Regions from separate parts of the Pseudoduganella sp. jia 12 genome, predicted to be linked through region 2. Evidence: riboswitches for the same ligand, from Rfam matches in the RefSeq annotation. Region 2 holds a riboswitch; each other region holds the start of a gene.
The links. A riboswitch is a leader RNA that binds a small molecule or an ion and turns the genes downstream of it on or off. The one in region 2 is predicted to bind cobalamin.

Region 1: it holds a riboswitch for cobalamin, as region 2 does, so the genes downstream of both, ACY65G_RS19870 (TonB-dependent receptor) here and ACY65G_RS07865 (cobaltochelatase subunit CobN) in region 2, are expected to answer to the same signal.
Region 3: it holds a riboswitch for cobalamin, as region 2 does, so the genes downstream of both, ACY65G_RS30155 (TonB-dependent receptor domain-containing protein) here and ACY65G_RS07865 (cobaltochelatase subunit CobN) in region 2, are expected to answer to the same signal.

What each region holds. Positions count from the first base shown of each region.
Region 1 is NZ_JBUXKP010000009.1:23,521-31,149, reverse strand. Features, by position in the region: gene ACY65G_RS19880 (PepSY-associated TM helix domain-containing protein) at 1-428, opposite strand, end outside; gene ACY65G_RS19875 (DUF2946 family protein) at 603-1,031, opposite strand; cobalamin riboswitch at 1,200-1,424, shown strand; gene ACY65G_RS19870 (TonB-dependent receptor) at 1,581-3,719, shown strand; gene ACY65G_RS19865 (PepSY domain-containing protein) at 3,725-5,212, shown strand; gene paeA (polyamine export protein PaeA) at 5,258-6,556, opposite strand; gene ACY65G_RS19855 (hypothetical protein) at 6,723-6,950, shown strand; gene pdxR (MocR-like pyridoxine biosynthesis transcription factor PdxR) at 6,992-7,629, opposite strand, start outside.
Region 2 is NZ_JBUXKP010000003.1:392,069-399,697, forward strand. Features, by position in the region: gene ACY65G_RS07865 (cobaltochelatase subunit CobN) at 1-3,836, opposite strand, end outside; cobalamin riboswitch at 3,888-4,105, opposite strand; gene ACY65G_RS07870 (DUF3526 domain-containing protein) at 4,142-5,506, opposite strand; gene ACY65G_RS07875 (ABC transporter permease) at 5,503-6,945, opposite strand; gene ACY65G_RS07880 (ABC transporter ATP-binding protein) at 6,942-7,629, opposite strand, start outside.
Region 3 is NZ_JBUXKP010000024.1:2,409-10,037, reverse strand. Features, by position in the region: gene ACY65G_RS30160 (FecCD family ABC transporter permease) at 1-494, opposite strand, end outside; gene ACY65G_RS30155 (TonB-dependent receptor domain-containing protein) at 567-2,420, opposite strand; cobalamin riboswitch at 2,492-2,724, opposite strand; gene ACY65G_RS30150 (histidine phosphatase family protein) at 2,746-3,303, opposite strand; gene ACY65G_RS30145 (adenosylcobinamide-GDP ribazoletransferase) at 3,294-4,058, opposite strand; gene cobT (nicotinate-nucleotide--dimethylbenzimidazole phosphoribosyltransferase) at 4,061-5,092, opposite strand; gene ACY65G_RS30135 (response regulator transcription factor) at 5,134-5,817, shown strand; gene ACY65G_RS30130 (sensor histidine kinase) at 5,810-7,102, shown strand; gene ACY65G_RS30125 (phosphoethanolamine transferase) at 7,181-7,629, shown strand, end outside.

The DNA of each region.
Region 1 (7,629 bases), on a different contig from region 2:
TCGCCCAGCACCGACAGCGAATGGATGCGTTTCACCAGGGTCATCACGCGGTCGGCCTCGTTCACACTGCCGGTGACGTCGCCCGTGACCGGATCGACGAAGACCTGCAGCGTGCCGGCGCCGGGGCGCTGCACGTCGACCTGCGCGGTGTGCAGGGCGTCGGCCGGCAACGTGAGCGCCGTGGCCCGGCCCGGGAACGCGCCCAGGGCCTGGCCGATCAGCCGGCTGGCCGGCAGCGGCTCGCCTGGCGCGGCGCCTTCCGCGCGCAGCATCTCCCTGGCATAGACGATGTCGTCGATCTGCGCATGGAACAGGTAGGCGCCGCCCGTGAGCGCCAGCGACAGGATGAAGGGCACGCAGAAGATGCCCGCGAAAAAATGCCAGCGCCAGATGCGCCGGTACAGGGTGGAACCGGTGGCGGTGTCCATCGGATCACCACTGGAACGCGCGCGGCGCGACGGCGAGCCGGTCGTACCCGGCAGAGTGAATGGTCAAGATGTTTCCTCGTCAATTGGCAAGCGTCAGCCACCCGATGTCCGGGCGGCGGAAGGTCGAATCGCAGGTATGGCAGCGGACGGCGCGCGCAGTGCGGCCAGGGCTGGTCAGGCGAGGAGGGGAGGGCCGCGGGGCTTGCCGGCCGCCCAGGTGAACAGCGGTGCCGGCGAATGGTAGAACAGGGGAGGAAGCAGGGCCGTGCCAGCTTCGGGCGCGATGGCCAGGCCGGCACCGGGGAGCACCGGCAAGTCGGCTGCCAGGCGGCACCACGGGCAGTCGTCCATGTGGCCGGCCTGCTTGCCGGGCGCCTTGTCGTCTTCGCCGGCCATGGTCGTGGAAAATTCGATGGCCAAAGCGGCGGCATCGTAGCGCATGCCGCTCGGCGCGCAGATCCCGGCCAGCATGGTGTTCACGAGGCGGCTCCCGGCGCTGTCGGCGGCCAGCGCATGCGACGCGGCAGGCAGCAATGCGGCGGCCAGCATGGCGGCGACCGCCAGCCATGTGACCAAGCTCTTCCATTGCCGGATGTTTGACATGTGGCGATTCTATCAGCATCGGTTCCCGGCCCGCCGTCACGTTTCGTTATAGACGCCATACGCATGGTGCATGCGCCGGTGCGAGCGGCGGGCAGCGGCCGGTCCGCGGATGGCGCCTGCCGGCCGCGCCAGCCGGCCAGTGACAAACGCCGGCACTCCCCTGTAGAATCCGCCGCTTGCGTAAACGGTGTCCCGCCATCGACCGATGGCGGGGTGAAACGGGAAGCCGGTGAAGCGCGGGATAGCCATCCCCGCCATTCCGGCGCAGCCCCCGCTGCTGTAAGCCTGACGAACCGGTCCAACGCCACTGCATCTGGGAATACCAGCGCGGGAAGGCAGGGACCGGGGAGGACGACGGCAAGCCAGAAGACCGGCCGTTTGCAAAATGGCGCAAGACCCGGGGTGTGGTCTTGCCCGATGGCGTTCCTGTTTTTCAATTGGCTGGCCATTGCCTGGCGTACGCCGCGTGCAGCGCATCGTGCTGCACGCGGCCGCGCGCGTGCGTGCAGCCGGCATGGACAGGCGCCGGCCACCACACGAAGGACAACGATGCATCGCAACACATCAAAGACCCACAGGCAACGGGCCGCCTGGGCCGCCGGTTCCCTCGCGCTCGCCCTCGGTGCCGACAGCGCGGCGCAGGAGCAAATGCTTGCCACCGTGGAGATTTCCGAAGCGCGTCTGGAGCAGGGCGGTACCCTGTCGCTGGACGAGCGCAACGGCACGGGCTCCCGGCTCGGATTGACCGCGCGCGAAACACCGGCCAGCGTGAGCTCGCTGGGCAGTGCCGACATTGCGGAACGCAGCCTCTCGCGTGCCCAGGACGCCGCCGTGCGCATGCCGGGCATCGGCGAGTCGCCCGCGCCGGGCAATGGCGGCACCAGCCTGTCCGCGCGCGGCTTCGGCGGCCACAACTCGGTGGCGCAGCTGGTGGACGGCACGCGCCTCGTGGTGGCTGCCGGCACGGTCACTTATCCGTTCTCCACCTGGCCGCTCGCATCGGTGGAAGTGCTGCGCGGGGCGGCATCGGTGCTGTATGGCGACGGCGCGATCGGCGCGGCCGTCAACTACGTGACGAAGAAGCCGCGCTTCGATCGCACCCGCGGCGAGGCATTCCTCGGCGTAGGCTCATTCGACACGTTCGCTGGCGGCATCGGCATCAGCGGCCCGGCCAGCGACAGCGTCGCCTATTCGGTGTACATGGATGCGGAAAAGAGCAACGGCTACCGGCGCGACAACGGCTACGAACGACAGAACGTTTCCGCCGCGCTGGCCTGGCGCATCGACGGCGGCCTGACCGCGACCGTTTCGCTCGATGCCGGCCACAACGACGACGCGCGCTACTTCGGCACGCCGCTGCGCAACGGGCAGGTGGACCCGAGCCTGCGCCGCACCAGCTTCAACGTCGCCGACGCGCTAGTACGCTACGACGACCGCGTTGGCCGCCTGCGCCTGGAATACCAGGCCGCGCCGGGCCTCCGGCTGCGCAACGAAAGCTATTACATGACGAGCAAGCGCCACTGGCGCAATGCGGAGAGCTATACCCTCGATGCCACCGGCACGCGCGTCAACCGCGGCGACTACCTGGAGATCCTGCACGACCAGGATCAGCTGGGCAACCGCTTCGACGCGACCATCGACGGCCGTATCGCCGGCCGGGCCAACCGGCTGGTGGCCGGCTTCGAGTGGTACCGCACGCGCCTCGTCCACAGCAACAATTCCCCCTACGGCGGCGCCAGCGTCGTCGACCCGTATGACGTCGAACCGGGATCGTTCACCAGTCCCGTTGCGACCGTTCCCGGCCGCCGCGCGGCAATGCATACCCGCGCGTTCTTCGCCGAGAACGTGCTGGACATCGCGGAACACTGGAAACTGGTGGCCGGCGTCCGCCGCGACGCCATGGACTTCGACAACGAAGACCTGCGCACCCGGGTCGCGCTGGGCAAGGATTATTCCCCTGTCACGGGGCGGATCGGTGCCGTGTGGATGCCGACCGCGCAATTGTCGCTGTACGGCCAGTTCGGCACGGCCACCGATCCGCTGAGCGGGGCGCTGTCGCTGCCGAACGGCTCGGTGAGCTTCGACCTGACGCGCGGGCGCCAGCTGGAATTCGGCGCCAAGGGCGGCGTGCCGGCCGTGAACGGCGAATGGACCATCGCCGCCTACCGGATCGAGAAGCGCAACCTGCTGTCGCGCGATCCGGACAATCCGGGCGTGGCCCAGCAGATCGGCCAGCAATCCTCGACCGGCCTCGAAGTGGCGTTTGCCGCCGAACCGCTGCGTGGCTGGACCATCGACGCCAACGCCGCCGTGCTGCGCGCCCGCTACGACGACTTCAACGAGATCGTCGGCGGCCGGCCGGTGTCCCGCGACGGCAACACGCCGGCCGGCGTGCCGGAACGCATCGCCAGCCTGTGGACGCGCTACCGCTTCCTGCCGCAATGGGATGCCGGCCTGGGCGCACGCTACGTGGGAATGCGCCAGTCGAACGCGGCGAACACCGCGAACCTGCCGGCCTACACGGTGCTGGATGCCGCGCTGGCCTGGCGCCAGTCCCGGGCGCTGTCGCTGACACTGGCCGTGAAGAACCTGGCCGACCGCGACCACGCCTTGTCCGGCAGCGGCGGCGTGCGCTGGCTGCTGGGCGCTCCCCGTACCGTGCAGCTGACGGCGCGCACCAGCTTCTGACGGACATGAAGAAGGCGCTGATCTTCCTGCACAAATGGCTCGGCGTCGGCCTGGCACTGCTGTTCCTGATGTGGTTCGCCACCGGCATCGTGATGTACTACGTGCCGTATCCCGCGTTATCGGCAGGCGAACGGCTGGCCGGCCTGCCGCCGCTGCGGATCGAAGGCGACTGTTGCCTCACGGCGCAGGATGCGGCGGCGCGTGCCGGCGTGGCGTTGTCGGAGGCGCGGCTCGGCATGCATGGCGGGGTTCCCGTCTGGCGCATGCTGCGCGGCGACAAACGGTGGATCACCGTCGATGCGGCCAGCGGCGCGCAGTTGATACCGTTGACGGACGCCGGGGCGGCGGCCGTCGCGGAACGTTTCAGCGGCCGCCGCGCCCTGCGCGTGGAACGGCTGGAGCGCGATCAGTGGACCGTCGCCCAGGGTTTCGACGCGCATCGCCCGCTGGTGCGCGTTGCGATGGATGGCGCCGACGGGCTCGAGCTCTACGTTTCGCCGGGTGCTGCCGAAGCGGTGCTGGATACCCGCCGTGCCGAGCGGGCGTGGAACTGGGTGGGCGCGGTACCGCACTGGCTGTATTTCACGCAACTGCGGCGCTGGCCGGCGCTGTGGCACAACGTGGTGGTGTGGCTGTCGCTGCCCGGCGTGGTGCTGGCCGCGAGCGGCGTGGCGCTGGGCATCTGGCAGTTGTACCTGAACCGCAGTCGCTGGATCCCCTACCGCAAGCCCTGGATGCGCTGGCACCATATCCTGGGCCTGGCAGCCAGCGTGATCAGCATGACATGGATGCTCTCCGGCCTGCTCTCGATGAATCCGTTCGGCGTGTTCTCGCCGCGCGGCGCCATGCCGCAGGAGCGCACCGCCTGGACCGGGGATGAGGCGATGGTAGTGGTGAATCCGGCGCTGGCCCTGGCGCGGTCGGCGATGCCGGCGGCGCGCGAGATCGACCTGGTGCGGCTGCAGGGCCGGGCGTGGTACCGCGTGCGCGGCCCGGCCGGGCCGGCGGACCAGGTGCTGGTGGCGGCTGATCGCGCCGATGACATCGTGCTGCGCTCGCTGCCGGACGAATCGGTGATCGCCGCCCTGCGTGCGATGCGTCCGGACGAGGCCAGGCCGCCCGTGCTGGAGCGGCTGTCACGTTACGACGAGCTCTATTACGTGCGCGAGGCGGCTGGACCGGCCGGCACATCCGGACGGCCGCTGCCCGTATGGCGGGCGCGCTGGGCCGATGGCGTGACGCTGTATGCCGATCCCGCGTCGGCCCGTTTGCTGCTCCGTGCCGATGCCACCACGCCGTGGCAGCGCGTGCTGTACAACGGCCTGCACAGCCTCGACTTCGCGCCATTGATGGCGCGGCCGCTGCTGCGCGGCGCGCTGGTCGTGGGATTGTGCTTGCTGGGACTGGCGCTGTGCCTCACCGCCTGCGTGCTGGCGTGGCGCGTGCTCGTGCCAGCGCCGCCGGCATCGGCGGCACCGCGCGGCCGCCGCTGATGCCGCAGGCGCCGGCCGGGCGGCAGCTGGCGCGCCGGGACTGGCTCATGGGGCGTTCTTCGGCACGAGGTGCTTGACGAGCAACTGGTCGATCCGGTAATGGTCGACGTCGAGCACCTCGAATTTCACGCCCTGGTATTCCACGCTGTCCGTTTTCTTGGGCACCTTGCGCAGCATGAACATCATGAAGCCGGCGGCGGTTTCATAGTTCTCTTCCTCGGGCAGCGTATCGAGGCCCAGCGTGCGCTTCACGTCCTCCACGGGCGTGCTGCCGTCGATCAGCCACGAACCGTCGTCGCGCTGGATGATCTGCTTGTCCTCTTCCAGCGTGTTGCCCCAGCTGCCCATCACGGTCAGCATGATGTCGCTGAGCGTGATGACGCCCATGACCAGCGCATATTCGTTGATCACGACCGCGAAGGTTTCCTTGCTGGCGCGGAACCGGTCGAGCAGTTCGGACAGCGTGAGCGTGTCCGGAATGATCGGCACGGTGCGGATCGTCAGTTCGTTCAACTGCACCGGCGCCTGCTTGTGCAGCAGGCGCACGAGGATGTCGCGCGTGTCGACATAGCCGATGACGCGGTCGATCGTGCCGTCGCACACGGGAAACTTCGAATGGCTGGCGACCTTCTCGCGGATGCTGTCCTCGGTTTCATTCAGCTTGAAGTACACGACATTGTCGCGCGTGGTCATCGCCGAGGCGACCGACCGGGATTCGAGCTGGAACACGTTCTCGATGAAATGCTGCTCCTGCTTCTGCAGCACGCCGGCTTGCGCCCCGGCTTCCACGGCGGCGGAAATCTCGTCGAAGGTGATGCTGTCCTCGCGCGTCATGTCGATCTTGAAGATGCGGAAGATCACGTTGGCGGCCGAGTTGATCAGCCAGGACAGCGGCTTGCAGATGCGGATGAAGAGGGAGATGGGGGCGATCAGCATCACCGCGATGCGCTCCGGCGCCCGCATGGCCAGGCGCTTGGGCATCAGGTCGGCGAACAGGATGAACATGAACGTGACGGTGAGGAACGACACGGCGAAGCCGATGTTGTCGAGCGCGGGACCGGTATAGAACGTGGAGATCCAGCCGATGAAATGCGGCCGCAGCGCGCCCTCGCCGACGATGCCGCCCATGATCGAAATGGCGTTCAGGCCGATCTGGCTGGCGGCGAAGAAGTCCGCCGACTGCTCCTGCAGCGCCATCACTTTCAGCGCGCGCGCATCGCCCGCTTCGGCGAGCAGTTTCAGCTTGATCTTGCGCGCGCCGGCAAAGGCGATCTCGGTGAGGGACAGGAAACCCGCGGCAAGCACCAGCAGGATCAACAGCATGACGTTTTGAAGCAGACTCAAGGGGCACCCGGACAGAAGACCGGCATGCGGTCGTTGCCGTCAGTATATTTGTTGCAACGAATGGTCGCAATGGGAGCACTGTTCGGCGGCCGGCACGGGCGATCTCCAGGATGCGATGCGCGAAATGATAGGATGGCGTTCTCGACACGCCATACCAGGGGAAGCAATGACCGTTTTCGCCATGCCCGTCTTCGACGCCACCGTGATCTACGACGGCAAGGAACTGTTCAAGGGCCAGGGAGCCGCCAGCATGTGGGCGGAAAAACTCGCCAGCGAGATCGGCGGCCGTGTCACGGTCGAGAAAATCGGCACCGGCTGGGCCCTGTGCGGCAACGTCGACGGCGTCGATTGCCGCTGGGGCATTCACGGCCAGCGGCTCAAGCGCCTGGAATAAGCCGCAGCATTAATAAGCCGCAGCATTAATAAGCCGAAGCATTAAAGCACGCCGCGCACGACGGCCGCCAGCCGTTGTACGGCACCCGTCGCATCGGTTGCCGTCGCGAAATTGGCGAATCCCATCAGCAGGCCCCCGCCCTGTGCTTCACCCATGCGCCAGTCGCCCAGCGCGTTCACGGCCAGGCCGGCGGCCCCGGCTGCCCTGGCCAGGCGCCGGTCGTCCTGGCCGGCGCGAAGGTGCGCCAGCACATGGATGCCGCCGGCCTGCGCCTGCACGTGCAGGTGATCGCCCAGTGCCTGCGACAGCGCATCCACCAGGTAGCCACGCCGTGCCGCATACAGCGCGCGCATCTTGCGCAGGTGGCGCGAAAAATGGCCTTGTTCCATGAAGGCCGTGACCATGGCCTGCGGCACGATGGATCCCGCGCCGGGCAGCAGGCCGGCCGCCGCATCGAAGCGCTCGACCTGCGACGGCGGCACCACGAGATAGGCCAGCCGCAGGCCGGGGAACAGCACCTTGCTGAACGTCCCGGTGTACAGCACGCGCCCATCCGTATCGAGGCTCTTCAGCGCCGGCAGGGGCCGGCCGTGGTAGCGGAATTCGCTGTCGTAGTCGTCCTCCACGATCCACGCACCGCGGCTGCGCGCCCAGTCCAGCAGCGCCAGCCGCCGTGGCA
Region 2 (7,629 bases):
TTCACGTGCGCATTGTGGCGCTGGCCGAGGAACTGCGGCAGGTCCAGCCCGTGCTTGTCGTCGAAGTAGACGGATTTGACTTCCTCCCACGCCCAGTCCTTGACGAGGTCCGGCCGCGTCACCTGCCAGCCCCACAGGTTCTCGAGGAATTCCTGGCCCATCGTGCGCGCGCCAGCGTAGCCGTGATCCATCAGGGGCTTCAGCCATGCGGGATTCAGGAAGCGGCCGCGCAGCTCGCCCAGCAGCGCGGCGGCCAGCGGTTCGACTTCGGCACGCCCGGGCTGCGCGTGCTGCAGGATCAGCGCATCCGGCACGCGGCCGGTACGGCCCTCGACGGCCAGCGACAGGCCGCCCAGGTAGTCGAACGCATCGTTGTTGTCGAGCAGGCCGTACAGGTTGCTGGCGCGGCCGTGGTAGGTGCGGGCGATGCCGTCCAGCGCCGCGTCGAATGCCGCGTGCTGCGCCTCGCCGCTGCCATCGAGGCCATAGGCATGGCCCATGCGGTTGCGGTAGGCGGCACCGATCTCGTCGCGCTCGCGCCAAGCGCCGGAGCGCTCGGTCAGGCGGTTCACGCCCGTGCCGTAGGCGCCCGGCGCATCGCCGAACACGCGCTGCGCAGCGCCCCGCCCGGCTTCCGCCACCGGCTGCCCCGCGCGCACCAGCGCACGGTGGCGGGTCAGCCATTCGCCCGCGACGCGGTTGCCGGCTACCGGCTCGTCCCCCCACGCCGCGCCGTTCAGGGGTGCGAGAGTGGCTTCGAGCGCCTCGCGCAGCGGTGGATCCTGCGCGATCAGCGTGTTGGCCGACGCGGCGAGCGCCAGCCGGCCGGCGCGGTCGATGAGCCGGATCAGGTTCGGGTACAGGTCGCGGAACAGGCCGGACGTCGTCACCAGCGCATCGCGCCGCGGCGCCCCGGGCCTGAGCCGCACGCCGGTGACGATACCGCGCGCATTCCACTCGGGTTCCGCGCCCATCATCGCCAGCGCGAATGCCACCATCACGCCTTCGTCGCGCACCGCATCGGACGCCCACAGGATGATGCCTTCGCTGCCCGGTGCATCGGGCGAGCGTGCGATCGCCTTGGCGGCCAGGTCCGCGCCGAGCTGGTAACCCAGCTTCGTGGGCAGGATGTCGCCATCGACCGCATGGAAGTTGCGTCCCGTCGGCAGCGCCTCGGGCGAGCGCAGCGGGTCGTTGCCCTTGCCGGGTTCGATGTAGCGCCCGTCGAGCCCGGCCAGCAAGGCCTTCATCTCCAGCCGCGGCGAGTCGGTCAGCCTGGCGGCTACGTCAGGGCCGTCGACACCGCCCTTCCTCATCGACGCCAGCATCAGGTCGATCGATTCCTGCTTCCACGGCCGGCCGAAGATGTGCAGCCCATGCGGCATGAACTTCTCCTGCAGCTTCGTCAGGTAGTGGCCGATCTCGTGCGCCAGCAAGTCGTCGTCGGCCGCGTCGTAGCCGATGCCGCGCACTGCCAGCACGTCGGCCATCGACGCTTCCAGCTCCGCCTTCAGGTTCAGCGCCACCACCCGCTCGCGCATCAGCCCTGCCGCCTGCGTCTTGAGCGATTCGGAGCTGGCCGCCTCGTAGCTCTCCACCACCTGGCGCAGCGCCAGCAGGTCGTCGTACAGCGGCGTGCTGGCCAGCGGCGGCGTCAGGTGGTCGACGATCACGGCCAGCCCGCGTCGCTTGGCCTGCGTGCCTTCGCCGACACCGTCGACGATGTACGGATAGATGCCCGGCAGGTCGCCGGCAATGAGGCTCGGGTAATCGTCGCCCGCCAGGCCGACGGCTTTGCCGGGCAGGAACTCATAGGTGGAGTGGCGCCCCACGTGCACCAGTGCGTCCGCCCTGAACCGGTCGCGTACCCAGTGGTAGAACCCCAGGTACTGGTGCGGCGGCGTGATGCTCGTGTTCGCGTGCAGCAGTTCCTCGTCCACTTCCCAGCCGCGCGGCGGCTGCGGACCGATGAACACATTGCCGAATACGAGGCCCGGCACCAGCATCCTTCCCTCGTCGACCATGATCTTGCCCGGGGCGTTCCCCCACCCTTTCAGGCCTTCGATGCCGTAGCCGGCGACCTTGCGGTTCAACGGGTCGAGGGTGGCGCAGCGGCGCGGCGCGCGCACGTCCAGGCAGGCCCGGTAGCCGTCACCCAGCGCCGCCAGGTCGCGTATCGCCGCGTCGCGCTGCGGGTGGTCCGCTCCTTCGACGAGGTGCTGCAATTCCTTGACGATCACGTCCACCTGCTTGCGGCCCAGCAGCCATTCGCCGGCCTGTTCCGCCTCCAGCACGTCGGCATGCAGGCGGCCCAGCAGGCCGCTCGTCATCTCGCGCTGCACACGCGGCGACAGCGTACCGAACCACCTGGCATAGTCCGCCGCGCCCACGGTATTGACGGTGCCGGCCAGTTCCCGCAAGGCGGCACGGTCTTCCGGCAGGTTGACGCCGTGCGCCATGATCCGGTCGAGCAGCGCTTCCGGCGATGCGGGCAGCTCGCCCACGGTGTAGCCGGCGTCCTTCAACGCGCGGAGCATGTCGAACAGCGTGGCCGGCACGTCCAGGTTGTCGGCGCCGATGTTCTGGCGGCCCGGCGGGTGGTTGTAGTAGATCAGCGCCACGCGCTTGTCGCGGTTGGGCTTGTCGCGCAGTGCCAGCCAGCGCGTGACACGGGCCGCCAGCCGCGCCGCCTCCGCATCCAGCATGACCGACGGCCGGTTCTCGATGCCGGTCGCCCTGTCGCGCTTCACGTCGCCCAGCGCCGCCACCACGATCGGCTGGCCGATGCCCTGCAGTTCCGGCAGCGCCACGCGGTATTGCACGGAATCGGGCGGCAGGCCGTCCGGCGACAGCCGCCATTGCAGCACGGTGCGGTCGGACAGCCGGATGCCCTTGAACACGGGAACATCCAGGCGTTTCAATGCCTCGGCAACGGCCTCCCGCCCTTCCGCCGCGCCCACGACGAAATCCTGCAGCACCACGAGCGCCGCCGGCCGCGCCGGGGCCACCAGTTCCGGCAGCCGTTCCAGCGCCTCGCGCGAAGCGCCGCCCCACCGTGTGAGCACTTGCACGCATGGCTGGCCGGCGGCTTCGATACGCGCGCACAGGGCGGCCGGCACGGCCGCATCCATGTTCGACAGGTCCAGCACCACCACGGCGGCCTGCGCCTTCAATCCCAGCCGGGCGCCATTGCCCCACGCGGCGGCATCGACGAGTTCCCGCCTGCCCACGCGCACGCGCAGCGTCGGCTCCGGCTGCGGGCCGGCCAGCGGCGTGGCCGGATGCAGCCGGTGCGCGAACAGCGCCGCGGTGTTGTCGACACCACCGGCCTGCCACACGCGGCGCGCGGCCAGCCAGTGCGGGGCCGCCGGATGCGCTGCCGCGGCCTGCAGGGCGGCCGCCGGCGGCGCCTCGCTGGACAGGTCGCGCAGCGTTTCGGCCGGAAAATCGCGCATGCTGCCACGCGCATCGCGGCTCATCAGGCTCAGGCCCGCATCGCCGTTCAGCGCCAGCACCGCCGTGCGTGGCTTGGCATGGCGCGCCAGCGCCGCCTTCAGCCGCTGGGCCGGGTCGCCGAACAGCGAGACGGCCAGGATCGTGTCGGCCCCACCGACCAGCCGCGCCACATCGCGTTCGTCCAGCGCCATCCATTGCGCCGGCGTGCGCAATTCGATGCGGTCCTTCGGGTGCAGGGCCAGGTGGCGGTGCGCCGCCTCGACCGCCACCGGCGCGGCACGTTCCGTGACGATGGCGAACAGCGTGGCGGCATGGCCGCTGGCGCAGGCAAGGATGCACAGCAGCGCAGCCACTGCGCGCAGGGAGGGGAAAATGCTCAAAGGTAGGCAACGGCCGTGAAAACGCAACAGGCCGGACCACACCCCGGGCCCGGCACATCATTGCAAACGGCCGGTCTTCTGGCTCGCCATCGTCCTTGCCGGTTCATGCCTTCCCGTGCGCTGCACAGTGGCGGTGGAACCGGGTCGTCTGGCTTACAGCAGCGGGGGCTGCGCCGGACTGGCGGGGAATGGAGATCCCCCGCGTCACCGGCTTCCCGTTTCACCCTCGCGCCGGCAGGCGGGAGGGCACCGTTTACTCGAGCCGGGATTCTACATGCAACGGTGGCACGCTGTCACCGGCTCCTTCAGCCGGCGCCCTCCACGCGCAGGCGCCGCAGCCCCGCCAGCCCCGCGCCCAGCACGCCGCCTGCCAGCACGAACACGGCCAGCACATCGCGCCAGGGCACTGCCGGTTCGGCCGCGCGCGGCACGAATGCCGGCCGCTTGCCGAAATCTTCCGTGCCGAACGGCCGGTCGTTGAACAGGTACGGATAATAAAACTCGCGGATGCGGCGGTGGAATGCCGCGATATCGTCCTGGTAGGCCAGTTGCGCCGGCAGGTCGGTATCGGCGAGGCGGTGCAGCACGGCCTGCGCGCCCACGCCCGGCAGCAGCCAGCCGAGCCGCCCGGTCCATGCCTGGCGCGCCAGCAAGCCGTCGCGGTAGGCGGCCACCTGGCCGGCCACGCTTTCATCGCCCACCTGGTGGAACGCGAAATACCATTTCCAGTGGAAGCCCGGCGGCACCTGCGCCTTGTCCTGCCATGCCGGGTGGGTGGCGACGAACTTGCGCATCGTTTCATCGCGCGGCACTTCCCACGCCCCGTGCACGGTCTGCCGCTGTGCCAGCATCAGGTCCACGCCCTGGTGCACCGGGATCGCGCGCACGAGGGCCACATTGGCCAGCGCCGGCAGCACCAGCGTCAGCAGGGCCCAGGCCCCCATCAGCGTGGTGGCGTTGGTGACCGAGCGCCAGCCGCGCGCCGCCACCAGCATCGCCAACCCCGTCCAGAAGGCGAGATAGGCCGCGCTCAGGACGAGCACGATGCAGAGTGCCGCGATGCCGGTGCCGGACAGCGCCGCGCCGGCGCACACGGGAATGGCCAGGCAGGCGAACAGCAAGGCATAGCGCAGCGCCACGCGGCGCCGCCAGAGCCGCGCCGCATCGGGCATGGCCAGCAGCAGCCGCAGCCGCCCCGCCTGCCGCTCGCCGGACACGAGGTCGTGCAGCAGCGCGATCGCCAGCAGCGGCGCCAGGTAGATCAGCACGAACGCGAAGTCGAAGCGGCCCGGCAGCGCGATCTCCGGATTGAAGGTCTCGCCCTCGTAGAGCTGCGCCTGCAGGCCGAGCGCGCGGATGCGCAGCACGTAGGGCGCCACGTCGCGCAGGCCGAGCGCCAGGAACGCCGCGTCCGACGGCGCATCCCACGTGTTGTAGAACGTGTAGTAGGCCGGATTGCCGGCATCCTTGCTGGCCGGGTAGCGGGCCGCCAGCGCGGCCACGTCCTGTTCGTGCAGCGGCGCCAGCCGGTCGATGGTCTGCCGCTGGCGTGCCACTTCGCGCATGCCGGACCAGACGGCCAGCGCGGACAACAGCAACAGCAGCAGCAAGGCGGCGACGGACAGCCGCGAGCGCACGATCAGGCGCATTTCGAATGGGAGCCAGTTCATCGCACCGCCCTCCCCAGCCGGCCGGCAAGCAGCCAGGCCAGCGCGCCCAATGCCGCCAGCCACAGCGCCAGGGTGGCACCGGCCGGCGCAGCGCGGCGCAGCGTATCGGCCAGCGACGCCGGTTCGTAGCGGAACGCCGGGAAACCTTGCCAGTGCTCGCGCGACACGCGGTTTTCCTTGCTCCGGTCGATGTCGTCGGCATAGGCGAGCTTCTCCGCCTGGAGGCGGTTCAACCCCTGGATCAGCGCATAGCGATAGCGCTCGCCCTGCTCCAGGAAACTGCGGTAGCTGGCCAGGTCGGTGCCGGCCGCCGCCATCGACAGCCGGCGCAGCGCCAGCGCCGGGCTGGCCCAGCCGAAGGCATCGATGATTTCGCCCTGGCGCTCCTGCCGGTCGAACGCGGTGGCCGCGTAGCGGTTGAACAGGTCGCTGGACTTGCGCTCGCCCTCCATGCCCACGAGGCCCTTGAAGTTCACCGGCAGGTCTTCGATGCGCGCCACGCCATACTGCTTGAGCAGGTTGTCGCGGAAGGCGGCGAACTTCGCATCGTTCGGATCGTGCGAGTCGCCCAGTGCCAGGTATTCGCGCTGCACGTGGATCGCGTCCTCGAAACGGGTCGGCAACGCCACCGCCGTATTGGCCATGTCCGGCACCCAGCGTGGCAGCAGGATGACGATCACGGCCCACGCGGCGAGCAGCACGAGCAGCGCATCGCGGCCGCGCGCCACGCACATCGACACGAGCACCACGCCCAGCACCCACAGCAGCAGCCAGGCGGCATAGCCGGCGGCCAGCACGGCGGCCAGCGCCCAGGGCGCATGGCCGGCGGCGGCGAACCACGCCAGCGCGGCCAGTGCCGGCAGCAGCGCCAGGCCGGCGAAACCGGCCAGCGCCAGCAGCTTGCCCAGCACCACCTGGCGGCTGCGCACGCCCTGCGCCAGCAGCACGCGCAACGTGCCCGATTCGCGCTCGCGGGCCACGGCGGCGTGGCCGAAGAACACCAGCAGCAGCGGCGCCAGCACCTGCAGCACGAACGCCGGCGTCAGCTGGCCGAAGCGCAGCAGCAGCGACGTTTGCCGCACGTCGCCGAAATTGGCGCTGTTCTGGCGGTGCCCTTCCAGGAACAGCGTGTTGCCCGTGAAGCCATCGATGCCGGGGTCGAACGCGGCCAGCGGATTCAGGGGGCGGAACAGGAAATGCCCGTAATGCACCATGCGGTGCGGGTGGCGGTCCGGCTGCGCCTCGAATTCATGGTTGGCCTGCGCCTGGTAGCGGGTGCGCTCGGCGTCGGCATTGCGCTGGTGCTCGTGGGCGGTCATCGCCGCCACCAGCGTCAGCACCGTCAGCAACAACAGGCCGGCCACCGCCGCGCGGTCGCGGAACAGCGCCCGCCATTCCTCGCGCGCGATGCGGACGGCGATCCTTCGGGCGGCGCTCATGCCGCCAGGCCGCCGTAGCGGCGGTGCAGCGAACGCACGTCGAAGCGGTCGGCGCCGGTGGCGGCCACTTCCTCGAGCAGGCGGCCGGCATCGAGGAAGCCGATGCGGTCGGCCACGTCGGCGGCGCTGAGCAGGTCGTGCGTCACCATCAGCACCGCCACGCCCTGTTCGCGCAGCACGCCGAGCAGGCGGTTGAATTCCGTGGTGGCTTGCGGATCCAGGCCTGACGTGGGCTCGTCCAGCAGCAGCGCCGGCACCTTGCGTGCCAGCGCCAGCGCGATCGCCACCTTCTGCCGCATGCCCTTTGAAAATCCCGATACGCGCCTGTCGAATGCATTGCCGGACAGGCCGGCGGCCGCCAGCGCATCATCGATTGCCGCGATGGTTGTGCCATCGCCGCGCTGCCCCGCCAGGTCGAGCAGGTACGCCACGTTTTCACGCGCGGTGAGGTGTTCGTACAGCGCCACGTTCTCGGGAATGTAGGCGAGGTGGCGCCGCGCTTCGTCCGGCTGCGCCACCGGATCCACGCCGTGCACGCGCACCGTGCCTTCGCCCGGCGTGACGAAGCCGAGAAAGAGGCTCAGCGTGGTGGTCTTGCCTGCGCCGTTCGCGCCCAGCAGCGCATAGATCTCGCCCGCGCGGATGTGCAGGTCGAGCTGGCGCAGGATGGTCTTGCCGCCATAG
Region 3 (7,629 bases), on a different contig from region 2:
GTGCCGGTCAACAGCAGCAGCGCGGTGCCGCCCTCGGCGGCGCTGCCGCCGCGCATGTCGCGGCGTGCGAGCACATACAGCAGCATGGAGATGGCGATCGCGCCAATGAAGGCGGTCATGTCGACCATCCATGCGGCGCACATCAGCATCAGCGCCAGCAGGGCGCCGACGGCGGAACCGGCCGAGATGCCGAGCACATAGGGGTCGGCGAGCGGATTCCTCAATAGAGTCTGCATCATGACGCCGGCCAGCGACAGCGTGGCACCGGTCACGAAAGCGGTCAGCGCGCGGCTGGCGCGCAGGTCGAGCAGGGTGGCGGCCAGCGTCTCGGCGCGGCCATTGAGTAATTCTTGCAGCGCGCCGGGCAGGTCGGCGAACGGTATGGCAACGGAGCCCGTGACGCCCGCGAACAGCAGGCTGGCGATCGACGCCAGCAGCAGGGCGGCGGTGACCACGCCGGTGCGGTAACGCAGGTGGGCGGAAAGTGGATGCATGTCTGCCTGTGGATGAAGCGCCGGGCGCATCGACGCGCCCGGCAGCTTAGCACTACTGGTTTGATACGGGAATTACTTGAAGCCGTAGCGCAGCGCGGCGAACACGTTCGAGCCGCCGGTCTGGTAATAGCGGGCCAGCTCGTAATCCTTGTCGCCCACGTTGTTCCAGCGTACCAGCGCCGACCAGTCCTGGTTGAAGCGGTACGTGCCATACAGGTTCACCGTGCCGTAGCCCGGCAGACGGTTGCGGTTGGCCGCGTCGTCGTAGCGGCCGGAAGACAGCTGGAACTCCACGCCGCCGCGCACCGCGCCCATGTCGTACTCGGCCACGAAGTTGGCGTGACGCTTGGCGCGGCGCTGCAGGCGCTTGCCGGTGGTCTCGTCCTTCGGGTCCTGGAAGTCGGCATTCGCGATCAGCAGCAGGTTGCCCATCTGGCGCTCGGCCGACAGCGACACGCCTTCCAGCAGCGCCTTGTTGATGTTGTAGGCGCAACCATACTGGTACTTCTGTTCCGTCGTATCGGGGAAGGGGCACGGGCTGGTGTTCAGCAGCAGGTTGTCCAGCTTGTTGTGGTAGTAGACGGCGGCCAGCTTCGTGCTGCCGTCGTCGTAGCGCAGGCCCGCTTCGGCATTGCGGCCTTCCTCCGGCTTGTTGTCCTTGTTTCCGTAGCCCGGGTAATACAGTTCGTTGAACGACGGTGCACGGAAGCTGGTGGCGAAGCTGGCTTCGGCGCGCAGCGCGCTGGTGAAGCGGTAGCCGTAGCCGATCGAGCCGGTGGTCTTCGAGCCGTATTCCGAGTTGTTATCGTGACGCACGCCCACGTTGGCCAGGTGCGCGCCGCGCTTCAGGCTGTAGTTGGCGGCGAACGCGTTGGTGTGGCGCGCGCGGTTCAGGGCGGCCGTCGAGCCGTCGAGTTCTTCCTTGCGGTGTTCGTACAGCACTTGCAGGTTGTCGCTGCCGATGCGGAAATCGTTCTGCAGCGTGAACGTGCTGGTCGTGGTGTCGATCTGGCTGGAGCCGAACGGGCCCACGTCATAGAACGAACCGGACTTGTCGCGCGACTGCGACGCCTGCACCAGCATCGTCCAGAAGGGCAAGAGCTGGTTGCGGGCATAGATGCCCACATTGCTCACCTTCTGCGTGCTGTAGGCATCGAAGTTCGCGCTGTCGTAGTCCGATTCGGTATCGGTGTACAGGAACATGGCGCCCAGCTCATGGCCGGGAGCCAGCTTGTAGGCCACCTGGCCGGCTGCGCTCTTGCGGTCGTAGCCGTCGTCGTCCGGATCGAAGCTGGAACTGGGCCGGCGCGTGGCGGAGAAGCCGTCCGAACGTTCCTTCGAGACGGAGAACGCGTAGCTCAACTGGTTCGTGCCGCCGGATACCGCGGCATCGGCCGCGAACGTCTTGTCGCTGCCGCCGCCAACCGAAGCGGAAATGGAAGGTGCGCCTTCGCCCTTTTTCGTGAACAGCTGGATCACGCCGCCGATCGCGTCGGCACCGTACAGCGTGGACAGCGGGCCGTACACGATCTCGATACGGTCGATGGCCGACAGCGGAATGCCGTTCCAGCTGGCCGAGCCGGTCGAGGCGGAGGCGATGCGGATGCCGTCCACCAGCACCACGCTCTGGTTGCCGTTGGCGCCGCGGATGAATACGTTCGATGCGGCGCCGGGGCCGCCGTTGCGGGTGACTTCGAGGCCGCGCTGGCGCTGCAGCAGTTCGGTGATGGAGCCTGCGCCGGAGTTGGCGATCTGCTCGGCCGTGATCGTGACGGTATCGCTGATCACTTCGCTGGCCAGCTGCGGGGTGCGGGTGGCGGTGACGATGATCGAATCGATGGCGGTGGCCTGGGCGTGGGCGGCCGGCGCGGCAATGGCGAGCGCCAGCGACGCGAGCGCCGCCTGGGATGCTACGGAAGAGGTCATGGCAAATCTTTGTAAAGTAGCAACCGGCCAACGTCCCCGCAGGCCGGATTGAACAGAGTCGCACGCCGTGCGTGGCTCCACCTGGTTTGGCCGGTATCCGGGCTGGCGGGCATCACCGTCCGACCTTCCCATGCGTTTGCACAGTGGTTGTCGCGGACGGCTGCCGCTGCGAAGTTCGCGCGCGGCTGCCTGCTTACCGTTGCGGGGGCAGCATACGTTGGCCGATCAGCGGATCGGGCTTCGTATTTCCCGTTTAACTGCGCTCGAGGACTCGAACGCGGGCACCAAAACCGCGCAATTATAAGGTATCGCGCAAAGGCCCGTATCACGAAAAGATTCGGTGAAGCTCCAGGCGGAGGGTTTCGCCGTAGCCGATGCGATGCGCCTTCGAGGCGGCGGCAAGCGCGGCCTGCCCGGCCGGCGTGCCGTCGGCCAGCGCGGCAAGCAGGCGCATGGTGCCGGCATGGCAGATGACGATGGCGCGCTCGGCGCCGTGCCGCCGTATCGCATCGAGCGCGGCCGCAACGCGCAGGGCCACCTCGAACACGGTCTCGCCACCGCCGGGCCGGTAGTGGAGCAGGTCGGCCGCCCAGGCGTCGACATCGGCGCGCGGGACATCGTTCCAGCTGCGCCCTTCCCAACTGCCGAAATCCATCTCGGCCAGGTTGGCGTCGAAGATCACGCTGGCCGACAGCAGCCGGGCAAGATCGGCACAGCGATGCAGGGGGCTGGAAAAGACGGGTGCATCTCCCGGCAGGCCGCCGGCACGGAGGGCCGCATGCACGCGCGCCAGCTCGTCCGGATCGGCCGGCAGGTCGCTGCGGCCGTAGCAGATGCCGTCGGCCACGACCGGGCGCGGATGGCGCACGAGGATCAGCTCCATCGCGCCAGCACGCACAGGTAAAACGCCGCTTCGGCCATCTGCTGGACCGCACCGAGGCAGTCGCCCGTGTAGCCGCCAAGCCGTTGGCGCAGCTTGCGGGCAAACCACAGCGTGACGAACACCATCGCCACGATGCCGAGGGCGATGCCGCGCCAGTCGAGCCAGCCCAGGGCATTTGCCGCCACCACGGCCGGCACGCAGCTCAGCGTGGCAATGGTGAACTCCGTGCCGGTCATCTGTTGCGCCATCGGCTTGGCCTTGCCCTCGGTGCGGGCATAGTCCATGCGCCAGATCAGGCTTGCCGCCATCAGCCGGGACAGCGGATGCGCGACACATAAAGCAGCGACCGTCGCGAGCGGTGGCAGATGTGCCAGCGCGGCGCATTTGATGGCCAGCAGCAGGATGATGCCGATCGCGCCGTAGGCGCCGATCCGCGAATCCTTCATGATTTCCAGCGCCCGTTCGCGCGTCAGGCCGCCACCCATGCCGTCGCACGTATCGGCGAAGCCGTCTTCATGGAAGGCGCCGGTGAGATAGATGCCGGCCGCGGTGGAGAGCAGCACGGCGATCGCCGGCGGCAGCACCTGCGCGGCGGCCCAGTAGATGGCCGCCACGATGACGCCGACGACGAGGCCGACCAGTGGGAAGTAACGCGAGGCGTGGTGCAGCCAGTGCGGCTCGAAGCCCACCCAGCGCGGGATGGGCAGGCGCGTGAAAAACTGCAGCGCGATGAAGAACAGCCGCACCTGCAGCATGTTTAGCTCTTCTCGCTGACCTGGGCCGAGGCGAACGTGGCCATGCGGTTCAGGAAATTGACGGCGGCGTGCAGCAGCGGCAGGGCCAGCGCGCTGCCGGTGCCTTCGCCCAGGCGCAGGTCGAGCTGCAGCAGCGGCTTGCCGCCCAGCGCTTCGAGCATTTGCCGGTGGCCGTTCTCGTTGGAGCAGTGGGCGAACACGCAGTAATCGATGATGGCCGGCTGCAGCCGCGCGGCCACGAGCAGGGCGCTGGTGACGATGAAGCCGTCGATCAGCAGCACCATGCGGCGTTCGGCCGCGCGCAGCATGGCACCGGCCATCATGGCGATTTCAAAACCACCGAAAGTGGCCAGCACTTCCAGCGGTGCCGTCACGCCCGCATGGCGTGCGGTGGCCGCTTCGATGACGCGCGCCTTGTGCAGCACGCCTTCCGGCGTCAGGCCGGTACCGGCGCCCACGCACGCTGCGGCCGGGATGCCGGTCAGCTTGTGCATCAGCGCGGCCGCGGCCGTGGTATTGCCGATGCCCATTTCGCCGAAGCCGATCACGTTGCCCGGCAGCTCGTCGACAAGTGCCGCGCCATGCGCGAGCGCCTGGGTGCACTGTTCGGCCGTCATCGCCGGCTCCACCGCGAAATTGCGGGTGCCGTGGGCTATCTTGCGGTCCACGAGGCCGGCGCGGGGGCCGAAGTCGTGCGCCACGCCGGCATCGACGATTTGCAGCATGCAGCCGGTCTGCTCCGCGAACACATTGATGGCGGCGCCGCCGGCCAGGAAGTTCTCGACCATCTGCCATGTCACGTCCTGCGGGAAGGCGGAAATGCCTTCGGCCACCACGCCATGGTCGCCCGCGAAGACCAGGATGGCCGGCGCGTCGATCGCCGGCGCCGTGGTACGCTGGACGAGGCCGACCTGGCGCGCCAGTATTTCCAGCATGCCCAGGCTGCCCGGCGGCTTGGTCTTGTTGTCGATGGCGTGCGCGAGGCGTGCTGCCAGCTCGGCATCGGCCGTGGAAGCGATGTGGGGCAGGTTCATGGGAGGCGGTCCGATGGGAAAGCGCGAATTATAATGGGGCGATGCGCATCCTCATCATTGAAGACAACCCGGACATCGTTGCCAACCTGTATGGCTTTCTTGAGCCAAAAGGGCATGTGCTCGATTCGGCGGCCAATGGCTACGGCGGGCTGGCGCTGGCCGCCCAGCACGAATACGACGCGGTGGTGCTGGATGTGATGCTGCCCGGCCTGAACGGTCTTGAACTGTGCCAGAAGCTGCGCGGTGAGCTGCGCAAGGACATGCCGGTGCTGATGCTGACCGCGCGCGACACGCTGGAAGACAAGGTGGCCGGCTTCGACAGCGGCGCCGACGATTACCTCGTCAAGCCGTTTTCCCTGGTCGAACTGGAGGTGCGTCTGAAGGCGCTGGTGCGGCGGGCCAAGGGCACGCATGCCGCGAACGCCGTGCTGGCGTTCGGCGACCTTACCTTCAACACCGAAACGTTCGAGGCGAAACGCGCCGGCCGACCGCTGGCGCTAACGAAAACCGGCTACACGATCCTGCGGCTGCTGATGCGGGAGGCGCCGAAAGTGGTGTCGCGCGAGCAGGTACTGAACGAGGTGTGGGGCGATAATCCGCCCGATACCGATGCGTTGCGCGTGCATATCCACGCCCTGCGGCAGGCGTTGGACAAGCCATTCCCCCACCCGATGCTGCACACGATCTCGAAGATCGGCTACAAGCTCGTGGCAGCCGATGGGTAAACAGGATCCGCTGCAAAGGAAGGAATCGCTGCGCAGGCGCATCACGCGGGCGTACCTGACGTTTGCCACCGTGTCGTCGATATTGTTCGCGGTGATCGCCGCGCTGGCCGTCGAGGGCATCGAGGTGCGCCTTGTCGACGAGCGCCTGGAAGAGGTAGCCGCCTGGGCCGGTCCGCGCCATGCGGGCGACTTGCCGGTGGAGATGCCGGCGGGCCTCAGCTACCACGTCGAGGCGGGTATTCCCCGTTCCTTGCGGCTCCTGGAGGAAGGCGTGCATGAAGTAACGGTCGATGGCGTCGACCTGCATGTGCTGAAGGGCCGGAACGCGGAAGGCGAGTTCGCCGTGGTCGACCACGACAGCGCCTATGAAAAGATCGAGCTGGTGGTCTATTCGATGTTCGCGGTGGCGTTCCTGGGTTTCATGGGCTTCGCCGTGATACTGGGCCGCTTCCTGGGCAATCGCATCGTCAACCCGATCGTCGAACTGGCCGAAGCCGTGGATGCGCGCGCGGCGCAATTGCCGTTGCAGGAGCGCGGTGATGAACTGGGGCTGCTGTCGCGCACGATCGCCGGCCACACGGCGGAGCTGAAGCAGTTCCTTGACCGCGAGCGCTTCTTCACCGGCGATGTCAGCCACGAACTGCGCACGCCGCTGACGGTGATCGCCGGCGCAGCCGAGGTATTGCTGGCGCAGACCGGGCACGATCCGGTGCTGCATGCGCCGGCCGAACGGATCTACCGTGCCGCGCGCAATGCCAGCGACGTCACGTCCATGCTCTTGCGGCTCGCGCGTTCGCCGGAACGGCTGGAGTGGTCTCGCATGGAGGCGCAGGCGTTGGCGCTGGAGGAGGTTTCGCAAAACCAGGGGCTCGTCGCCGCCCGCCCTGTCCAGCTGCGCTATGGCGGTGGCGAAGACTTTGTCCTGCATGGCGTGCGCGAACTGGTGCTGGCGGCAATCGGCAACCTGGTGCGCAACGCCTGCCAGTACACGGAGCAGGGGCACGTTGAAGTGCGGCTGGAAGGGCGCAGCGTGATCGTCGAGGATACTGGCCCGGGCTTGCCGCCGGCAGCCCGGGCGCGCCTGCGTAACGAGCCGATTCCCGCCGATGCGCGGGGCTCGTCGGGCACCGGCCTGGGGCTGGGGCTCGTGCAGCGTATCTGCGCCCATCTTGGTGCAACGCTCCTGCTCAGGGAAGTGGCGGCAGGGAGTTGCATTGAAATCAGGTTTCCCGATGGCGCCGTACAGGCCAGCCCTGTTTCCCATGAAGGCTCCGCTGTGCGTTAACCCGTGCTTAACCGGTGCTTGACGCGACGTTTACTTGCCACGCGATATCGTTGATGCTTCGATTCCGGAGTTTCAACGGTGAAAAATTCCACGCTGCCGCGCATCGGCGCCCCCATGCTGACGCTGTGCGCTTCGACCTTCCTGGTTCTGGCCTATAACGGCAGCTTCTGGAAAACGTTTTTTTCCGCCACAGGCGGAATCAGGCTCGGCAACCTGCCGGTTTACGCCGGCGCGTTCGTCGCCCTTGTATTGCTGTTCAATGCGGTGCTTACGCTGGTCAATTTTCGGTTTGTCATCAAGCCGGTATTGATTGCATTGTTCCTCGGTGCCTCGGCGGCGTCGTATTTCATGAGCCGGTACGGGGTGGCGATCGACGCGTCGATGGTGCAGAACGTGGTGGAGACGGATTCCCGGGAAGCGCAGGAGCTGCTGAGCTGGCAGATGCTGCAGACTGTCACGCTGCTGGGTGTCCTGCCTTCGCTGCTGGTATGGCGGCTGCCGTTGCGATTTTTGCCGGTGCGGCGCGA